DNA from 3 places in the Halomonas chromatireducens genome. Region 2 is predicted to be linked to each of the others. Evidence: predicted binding sites of a transcription regulator. Region 2 holds the regulator's gene; each other region holds the start of a gene.
The links. Region 2 encodes sigma-54, which starts transcription at its own class of promoters, with help from an activator protein. Its sites were predicted from a motif close to TGGCACNNNNNTTGCTNT; they were not measured.

Region 1 (3,276 bases), 520 kb from region 2:
CCGAGCCCATCCAGGACGCGGTGGCATCGATGGCGCTGCGCCCGGGCAGGTTGAAGATCACGCGAAAGGGCTTGCGCACCAGGCTGCCGATGAACTCCATGAAGCCGAATTCGACCAGGAAGGGCAGCAGCAGGGCGGCAAAGAAGAAGAAGGTGAGCAGCACCGGGGCCAGGTCGTTGAGCATCACGCCGCCGGTGAAGGGGGCGGTGACGAACTCGGGGCCGAACTGGAAGAAGGTCATCAGCGCGAAGGCGGCGCCGAGGATGCGCATGCCGAACCATACCGGGCCGACATGGAACATGTCGCGCAGCACCCCTTTTTCCGCCCAGGCGGGCTTGCCCAGCTTGACGTAGAGGGTGGCGAGCACCGAGACCGTCAGGACGGCCACGGCGATGGCCGGCAGGGCCCCATCGAGCAGCGCCTTGAGGCCATCGGCCATCAGGCCCATGCCGATATTGATGGTATCGCCGACCTGGAAGGGGATCAGGAACAGGCTGACCCCGATCAGGGAGGGGATCAGAAAGCGTAGCAGATTGCGGCGGTCCAGCGGTTGGCGCTCCATCGGCTTAGGGGCGGCCGTCTCTTCGGAAGTCGATTCAGTGGAAGACATGCTGTTATTCCTCAGGCTTGTTGTCGTTGAATCCGGAGTGCTGAAATTGCCTTGGGGCCTCAGCCGCGGCGGGTGACGCCGGGTAGCACGCAGAGCATCTCGTAGAGCAGGGTCGCGCCCATCAAGGCAGTGTTGCCGCTGGGGTCGTAGGGCGGTGATACCTCGACCAGGTCGCCGCCGACGATGTTCAATCCCGCTGCGCCACGGACGATCTCCAGGCCCTGCGCCGAGGTCAGGCCACCCATTTCCACGGTGCCGGTGCCGGGGGCGACCGAGGGATCGAGGCCATCGATATCGAAACTGATATAGACGGGGCCATCGCCCATCTGCTCACGTACTTCGTCCATCAACGGCGCCAGCGATTTGTGCCAGCACTCCTCTGCGGTGACGACGCGAAAGCCCTGCTGGCGGCACCAGTCGAAATCCTCGGCGGAGTAGCCGGTGCCGCGCAGGCCGATCTGCACCACGCGGTTTGCCGCCAGAAGGCCCTCTTCCTGGGCGCGTCGAAAGGGCGTCCCATGAGCGATGGGCTCGCCGAACATGTGCTCGTTGACGTCGGCATGGGCATCGATATGAATCAATCCCACGGGCCCATGCTTCTTGGCGATGGCGCGCAGTATCGGCAGGGTGATGGTGTGCTCCCCGCCCAGGGTGAGCGGGATGCAGCCATTGGCCAGCACCTGGTCATAGAAGTCGGTAATGATGTCGACGCTCTTGGGCAGGTGAAAGGTGTTGATCGGCACATCACCTATATCGGCGACCTGCAGGCTGTCGAAGGGCGCGGCCCGGGTGGCCATGTTGTAGGGGCGCAGCATGCGTGATTCGTCGCGAATCTGGCGCGGGCCGAGCCGGGTGCCCGGTCGGTTCGAGGTGCCGATGTCCAGGGGGATACCGATGAAGGCGGCATCAAGACCCTCTGCCGTCGGCTGGGCGGGCAGCCGCATCATGGTCGCGGGGCCGCCGAAGCGGGGCATCTCGTTACCGCCGAGGGGCTGATTGTACTCGGACATGAGGAACTCCGGTTGTGCTGGCTGAGAGGGCGCTGGCATTAGTACCTGTACTGATAGGAATGCATGTTTCGTGCCAGCTGGTGCTTCCCGGCCGGCCGGCGTTCCGTGCTCGCAAGTGATTCACTAGCGCATCGAATTGGGTGGGATTCGATGCAATATTGAATCAGCGATGCAATACTGTATTGGCACGCGGAATAATCAGGAGCCGATATGAGTGAGATCGATGCGCGGGTCGTGCAGGCCATCGTCGAGACCGCCAATGACCATTTCTTCATCGTTGACGGAAGCGGCCGAGTTCTCGATGTCAGCCCGGGTGCCGCGGCGGTCTACGGGATGACTCGGGAAGCGCTGACCAGTAGTACGGTACAGGCGCTGGAGGCAAGCGGCGTGCTGAAGCCCTCGATCAGCATGGAGGTGATGCGCACGGGCAAGCCGGCCCAGCTGATGCAGGTCACCGGGACCGGCAGGCGGGTCATCGCCGAGGCCCATCCGGTGTTCGTCGATGACAGGCTGGAGCGTATCGTCAGCCGCTCCCGGGATCTCACCGACCTTCAGCTGCTGCAGGATGAATATGCCTTGCTCCAGAAGCGATTCAGCGAGCATCTTCGGCGCAGCCAGCCGGGGCCGACGGAGCAGGATGGCGAGCTGGATGAGACGCTGGAGGCACTGCAGGTGCGTAGCAGCGTGATGCGTGAACTGGCGCTGCTGCTCAAGCGCGTGGCGCCATCCGATGCCACCGTGCTGATGCTGGGCGAGTCCGGGGTCGGCAAGACCGCTTTCGCTCGCCAGCTGCATCGCTGGAGCCGACGCGGCGACGGGCCCTTCATCGAAGTCAACTGCGGTGCCATTCCCGAGAACCTGTTCGAGTCGGAGATGTTCGGCTACCAGCCGGGGGCCTTCAGCGGCGCCGCCCGGCAGGGCAAGGCCGGCCTGCTTGAGCAGGCCGAGGGTGGCACGCTATTTCTCGATGAGCTGGGCGAGCTGCCGCTGCTGATGCAGACCAAGCTGCTCAAGGTGATCCAGGATGGCACCGTCACCCGACTGGGGGACACCCGGCCGCGGCGGGTCGACTTTCGACTGGTGGTGGCGACCAACCAGGACCTGGCTAGCCGGGTCGAGGAGGGGGCCTTCCGGCTGGATCTCTATTACCGGCTCAACGTGATCCCGGTGACGCTGCCACCGCTGCGGGAGCGCCGCGAGGACATACCGGCGCTGGTGGAGTCCTGCCTTGATCGCCTCAACCAGCGCTATGGCCGCCAGAAGTTGCTGCACGGCAGCGTCTGGTCGGAGCTGATGGGCAGCGAATGGCCGGGCAACGTCCGCGAGCTGGAAAACTGGCTCGAACGCGCCTGGCTTTCCAGCGCCGGAGACGTGATCGAAGCCCCTACCCTGGGGCGGCCCGTGGGACACGCTGCAACCACTGATGCTGCTGTCGTTACCCCTGCCCCCCTGGCAATGGCGGAGGACGAGTCGCTGAAGGCGTATCTCGCCCGGACCGAACGCCAGGTGCTGGCGACACTGTGCGAACAGCTGTCGAGTACCTATGCCATGGCCGGGCGGCTGGGCATCAGTCAGCCCAGTGTCGTGCGCAAGCTGCAGCGCCATGGGTTACGTATCGAACGCACCCATCGCTAGCGCGTCATCTCCGCCAGTGCC
Region 2 (3,276 bases):
TGGAAAGTTGTCGATGGCGTAGTAGCCCAAGTCTTCGAGCGCCTGCAGTGCGATCGACTTGCCGGAGCCGGAACGGCCACTGATGATCACGAGCTGCATGCGGGTCTCCTGGTTGGCTGGCCGGGCGGCCCGGGAAGGTCAGAGCGGCGTCGGCGTCTGTCGTCGAATGGCTTCAATGAGCCGCTCGTGGAGCTCACGTTGGCTGTTGCTCTTGCGCAGTGCCACTCGAGTGTCGACATCGTTCATGATGCTGGCCACCTGGCTGAGTAGCGCCAGATGTGTATCGTCCGCCTCTTCCGGGACCAGCAGTACGAAGACCAGGTCGACCGGCTCGCCGTCGATGGCGTCGAAATCGATAGGCTCCGCCAGCTGGAGGAAGGCCGCGACCGGACTGTGACAGTGGGGGCTCCTGGCGTGAGGAATGGCCACCCCATTGCCGATGCCCGTGCTACCGAGGCGTTCTCTGCCGATCAGGCGGGCAAAGACTTCCTGGCTGTCGAGGCTCGGCGTGTTCTGTGCGATGAAGGTGCTGAAGAATTCCAGCACCCGTTTCTTGCTGCCACCGGGGACGCCGAACAAGGCGCGCTCCGGCGGCAGAATGGTTTCCAGTGTCATGGCAATCAGCGAATGCCGGCGCCCTGGGCGCGGGCCTGGGCTTTTTCCTTGTGTTTGACCAGTTGACGGTCGAGCTTGTCGGTCAGTGCGTCAATAGCGGCGTACATGTCGGGATCGGTGGCCTCGGCATGAAGGTCGGCGCCGGCAGCATGCAGGGTGCAGGCGGCCAGTTGACGCTCCTTCTCTACCGAAAGCGTGACCTGGACGTTGGTGATGTTGTCGTAGTGGCGCTGCACGCGGGTCAGTTTTTCGCTGACGTAGTCACGCAGGGCATCGGTCAGTTCCACATGGTGGCCGGTAATATTGACTTGCATGACAGGCTCCTTCGTCCTTCGGGTGGTGCCTCGATTGTAACCCTTTTTGAGGCCCTGCAAACCCCTCCCTTTCCGGTTTCCTGCGAAGGGTCAAGAGAGCGGGCTGGGGTCAGCGAAATCGCTTGCGCTCGCTTGAGGAGGGTATGCCCAACGCTTCCCGGTACTTGGCGACGGTTCGCCGCGCAACGCGGATGCCGTCCTCGGCCAGCAGATCGACCAGGCGACTGTCCGACAGCGGCTTGCGGGGCGGCTCGTCCTGTACTAGCTTGCGGATCCGGGCACGGATCGCGGTGCTGGAATAGGCGTCGCCTTCGCCTTCTCCGCCGCCGACATGGCTGGAGAAGAAGAACTTGAGTTCGAACACGCCGCGCGGCGTGTGGATGAATTTCTGGGTCGTTACGCGAGAGATGGTCGACTCATGCATATCCACGGCCTGGGCAATATCAGCCAGTATCAGTGGCCGCATGGCCTCCTCCCCCTGCTCGAGAAAGTCGAGCTGGCGGGCCATGATCTCGCGGCCGACCCGCAGCAGGGTGTCGTTCCGGCTGGCCAGGCTCTTCATCAGCCAGCGCGCCTCCTGAAGGTGATCCTTGAGAAACTGGTTGTCCTGGCTCTTGTCGGCGCGCCTTACCAGGGCCACGTAATCGGGCTGGATGCGCAGTCTTGGCAGGGCGTCGGCGTTGAGCTCGACACGCCAGCCGCGCTCGTCATGGTGAGCGAGCAGGTCGGGGGTGATGTAATTGCCACTCACCTCGGCGAACTCGCTGCCCGGGCGCGGGTCCAGCGAGCGAATCAGACCGATCACCTCCTCCAGGGCCTCATCGTCCAGCCCCAGGCGGCGCTTGAGCAGTCGGCGATCGTCGCTGGCCAGGGCTTCGAGGAACTGGCGGACGAGGCGCCTGGCCTGGGGGAGCAGCGGGGTGTCGTCGGGTAGTGCCGCGAGCTGCAGCATCAGGCATTCACGCAGGTCCCGGGCAAAGACACCGGTAGGTTCGAATTGCTGCAGACGCAGCAGCACCTGCTCGACCTCCCGGGTTGGCAGGCCCTCGAGGCCCTGCTGGCGGAGCCCGTCGCGAATCTCTTCCAGCGGCTGCGCCAGGTAGCCGGTGCCGTCCACGGCATCGATCAGGCTCTCGGCGATCTGGCGCTGGCGCTCGCTGAGATCGGTCATCGCGAGCTGCCAGATCAGGTGGCTGGCCAGGCTCTGCCCGGCGGCCTGGCGTTCAAAATCAGGTCCTTCGCCGCTGCCCGAGCTGGCGCCATGGTCGGGGTAGGTGTCAGACCAGTCGCTGTCGGTGGAAAGTTCAGAGGGAATTTCGCTGGCCCAATCGTCGTCTTGGACCGCTTCGGCGGTCTGTTCGCCGAAGCCGTCGTCGAGTTCCAGCATGGGGTTGGTTTCCAGCGCCTGCTGGATCTCCTGACGCAGATCGAGCGTCGAGAGCTGCAGCAGCGCAATCGCCTGCTGCAGTTGGGGCGTCATGGTCAGCTGAGTGCCGACACGGAGTTGCAAGGATGCTTTCATGGCCATGAGAATAGGGGGCTCATCTGCCGAAAAAAACCACCCTAGCCCCCAATGGTTCGACTTGCAAGTGTTTTGAGTGCAATAAGCATGCCATCCGCAATTTCCGTGCCGAATATGCATGTTTATATTGACAGCAGGCAGTTGTGTTGATCGAGTCGCCAGGTTTAGAGACGGAAGTCCTCGCCGAGATAGACCTCACGCACCCTGCGGTTGGCGAGAATGGCATTGGCATCACCTTCCGCAATGATCTGCCCGTCTCCGACGATGTAGGCGGTATTGCAGATATCCAATGTCTCGCGCACGTTGTGGTCGGTGATCAGGACGCCGATATCACGCGCCTTGAGCTGACGGATGATGCCTTTGATTTCACCAACGGAAATAGGATCCACGCCAGCGAAAGGCTCATCGAGCAGGATGAAGGCCGGCTCGGTGGCCAGCGCCCTGGCGATCTCCACCCGTCGCCGTTCGCCGCCAGACAGGCTCATGCCGAGATTGTTGCGGATATGGGTAACATGAAAGTCTTCCAGCAGCTCTTCCAAGCGCGCATGACGGCCTCGTCGGTCCAGGTCCTTGCGCGTCTCGAGAATGGCCATGATGTTATCCGCCACCGAGAGCTTGCGAAAGATCGAGGCTTCCTGGGGAAGGTAGCCAATGCCGGCGCGGGCACGCTCATGCATGGCCGACCCGCTCAGGTCCAGGTCGTCGATATGCACTTCACCGGCGTCGGCGCGGACCAGGCCAACGATCATGTAGAACGAAGTGGTCTTGCCGGCACCGTTGGGGCCGAGAAGGCCGACGATGCTGCCCTGCTCGATGGAGAGGCTG
Region 3 (3,276 bases), 660 kb from region 2:
GTTCTCCCGTGACAGCGATACCTCGACCCCCTGTTCGGAAAAGAAGCCCTGTTCACGGGCGATGACCAGCAGGGCGGCATCCAGCAGCGGCACGAAGCCCAGGGTCAGGTGATTCAGCTCGGGTGTGGTGTGCATGTCCTGCGGATTCATGAATAGACCTCAGTTCAGTCAGGCGAGCGCGTGTTCAGGCGTTCCAGGATATCGATGACGCTGTCGGCCACCTCGGCAATACGCTGGCTGCGATCCATGGCGAGCTTGCGCAGCATGCGATAGGCCTGCTCCTCGTCGCAGTCCTGATGCTTCATCAACAGCCCCTTGGCGCGTTCGATGCGCTTGCGCTCGGTGAGCTGGTTGCGGGTCTTCTCCAGTTCGCGGCGCATGGACTGGAAGGCATCGAAGCGGGCAATCGCCACCTCGATGATCGCCTTGACCCGGCCGGGAATCAGGCCGTCGACCACGTAGGCGCTGACGCCGACCTTGAGGGCGGCCTGGAGGATGTCCGGGTCGTGCTGGTCGGCGAAGAAGACCACCGGGCGCGGGTTCTCGCGGTTGAGCAGCGCCATGCTGTCCAGGGTGTCGCGGTCGGGGGATTCCATGTCGATGATCACCACGTCGGGCTGGTGCCGGGCGACCATCTCGTTGAGGCTCGCCGGGCTCGTCAGGCGGCAGACCACACGGTGTCCATCGGCGACCAGGGCCTCCTCGACCATGGCCGCGCGCACGACTTCATCATCAACCAGCAGCACATTCAGCGGTGGGGGCATGGCAGTCTCGCTAGTCACTTGCATCTCTACGCTGCGATGCAAAATACATTCCAGATATTGCAACTCCGCGGCACGCCAAGTCCTGCGGGCCGGGTCTTGACGGCCTGGCGCTGTGTCTGGCGATTATTCGGTCCGATGCGCGGCGTTTCGGCACTACCGTGGTGCAGCATGGCAGTTGGGGTGAGAGATCCTGGGGCAGTGGCTCGATGTCAGGAACGATAGAAGGCCATCAGGGAGCCGGAATACTGGCAGATGCCGTTCGCCTGGCACAAAGATTGCTTCATCCTGTATAGAAAATGCTCAACGCTGGGCAAAGCAGCAAGAGGCGCCCACCGCGCTTCATCGGCAACGACGCCCACCCGCCGTCTCTGCTACAGAGTCGGCGGGTGGGCGTTTGCATTTTGCGAACATGCGTTACAGGAGATCGTCATGCACCAGGCTCTAACCACTTGCCCCTACTGCGGTGTTGGCTGCGGCGTGCAGGCGGAAGTCGACGGCGAGCGCATCATCGGCGTCAGCGGTGACAGCACGCATCCGGCGAATTTCGGGCGGCTCTGCGTCAAGGGTTCGGCGCTGCACGAGACCCTGGGTGAGCATGGCCGGCTGACGCGTCCCCGGGTCGACGGCGTGGAGGTGGACTGGGACACGGCACTGGATGCCGTGGCCGACAGGCTTCAGGCCACACGCCGCGACCATGGCAACCATGCCGTGGCGGCCTACCTCTCGGGTCAGCTGCTCACCGAGGACTATTACGTTGCCAACAAGCTGTTCAAGGGCTTCCTGGGGACGCCGCACCTGGACACCAACTCGCGGCTCTGCATGGCCTCGGCGGTGGCGGCCTACAAGCGCGCCTTCGGCGCCGACGCCGTGCCCTGCAACTACGAGGACCTGGAGGAGGCGGAGCTGGTGGTGCTGGTGGGGTCGAACCTGGCCTGGAACCATCCGGTGCTGTATCAGCGCATCAAGGCGGCCAAGCAGATCAATCCGCTGATGCGGGTGGTGGTGATCGACCCCAGGGTCACCGATAGCTGCGAGATCGCCGACCTCTATCTCGGCCTCGCGCCCGGCAGCGATGCGCGGCTGTTCAATGGCCTGCTGGCCTGGATGGACGACCGTTCCAAGCTGGACCGGGTCTACCTGGAGAAGCACACCCTGGGCATGGAAGAGGCCCTGGCGGCGGCCCGCGAGGACGACACCTCGCTGGAGGCCATTGCCGCCGACTGCGATGTGGACCCGGAGCGGCTGGAAACCTTCTTCTACTGGTTCTCAAGCCACCTCCACGTGGTGACGCTCTACTCCCAGGGCGTCAACCAGTCCTCCAGCGGCACCGACAAGTGCAACGCCATCATCAATTGCCATCTGGCCGGCGGCAAGATCGGCCTGCCGGGGGCGGGGCCCTTCTCGATCACCGGCCAGCCCAACGCCATGGGCGGCCGCGAAGTGGGCGGGTTGGCCAACCAGCTGGCCGCGCACATGGACTACCATACGCCGGACGCCCTCGAACGGGTCACGCGCTTCTGGACGACAGAATCGCTCGAGCCCACCCTGCCCGACGCGCCAGGCCACAAGGCGGTGGAGCTGTTCGAGGCCATCGAGCGGGGCGAGGTTCAGGCGGTGTGGATCATGGCCACCAACCCGGTGGTGAGCCTGCCGGATGCCAACCGCGTGCGGGCGGCCCTGGCCAAGTGTCCGCTGGTGATCGTCTCCGAATGCATGGCCGACACCGATTTGCTCCCCTTTGCCGATATCGTGCTGCCGGCCTCGAGCTGGTCCGAGAAGGATGGCACCGTGACCAACTCCGAGCGGCGTATCTCCCGCCAGCGCGGGCTGCTGCCGCCCCCGGGGGAGGCCCGTCACGACTGGTGGATCATCGGCGAGGTGGCCAGGCGGCTCGGTTTCGGCGAAGCCTTTGCCTATGAACACCCCAGCGAGATCTTCGACGAGCATGCCCGGCTCTCCGGCTTCGAGAATGGTGAAGGCCCCGGCGAGGGCCGCCGGCTGTTCGATATCTCCGGCCTGACCGGGCTCGACCGCGACGCCTATGATGCCCTGGCGCCGATCCAGTGGCCGGTGACGCGGGGTGCGCCGAGCGGCACGGCGAGGCTGTTCGAGGATGGGCGCTTTGCCACCCCGGATGGCAAGGCGCGACTGATTGCGGTACACCCACGGGGGCCAGAGCAGGCCCTGAGCGAGGTTCGTCCGCTAAGGCTCAATACCGGCAGGGTGCGTGATCAGTGGCACACCATGACCCGCACCGGCCGTGCGCCACGGCTGATGAATCACCGCAGCGAACCCTTCATCGAGCTCCATCCCGACGATGCGCACCACTACGGTATCGATGACAAGGCGCTGGCGCGGCTGGAGGGAGCGGGTGGGGACTATGTGGGGCGCGTGCGGGTATCCAAGGCGCAGCGGCGTGGCGAAGTGTTCGTGCCCATGCACTGGACCGGCCGGTTCAGCGGTGCTGCCCGCATGGGCAGCCTGCTGGCGCCCCATTGCGATCCTGTTTCCG

Region 1: a site for sigma-54 is predicted at 1,679-1,696, ahead of speB (agmatinase). Genes of this name have one in related genera too.
Region 3: a site for sigma-54 is predicted at 1,029-1,046, ahead of LOKO_RS08690 (nitrate reductase). Genes of this name have one in related genera too.

Annotation. Positions count from the first base shown of each region.
Region 1 is NZ_CP014226.1:1,732,718-1,735,993, reverse strand. It holds gene LOKO_RS08045 (YjiH family protein) at 1-610, opposite strand, end outside; gene speB (agmatinase) at 670-1,620, opposite strand; gene LOKO_RS08035 (sigma-54 interaction domain-containing protein) at 1,831-3,255, shown strand; gene LOKO_RS08030 (pyridoxal phosphate-dependent aminotransferase) at 3,252-3,276, opposite strand, start outside.
Region 2 is NZ_CP014226.1:1,215,645-1,218,920, forward strand. It holds gene rapZ (RNase adapter RapZ) at 1-99, opposite strand, end outside; gene ptsN (PTS IIA-like nitrogen regulatory protein PtsN) at 139-615, opposite strand; gene hpf (ribosome hibernation-promoting factor, HPF/YfiA family) at 621-929, opposite strand; gene LOKO_RS05690 (RNA polymerase factor sigma-54) at 1,039-2,457, opposite strand; gene lptB (LPS export ABC transporter ATP-binding protein) at 2,616-3,276, opposite strand, start outside.
Region 3 is NZ_CP014226.1:1,873,816-1,877,091, forward strand. It holds gene LOKO_RS08680 (CmpA/NrtA family ABC transporter substrate-binding protein) at 1-150, opposite strand, end outside; gene LOKO_RS08685 (ANTAR domain-containing response regulator) at 165-764, opposite strand; gene LOKO_RS08690 (nitrate reductase) at 1,194-3,276, shown strand, end outside.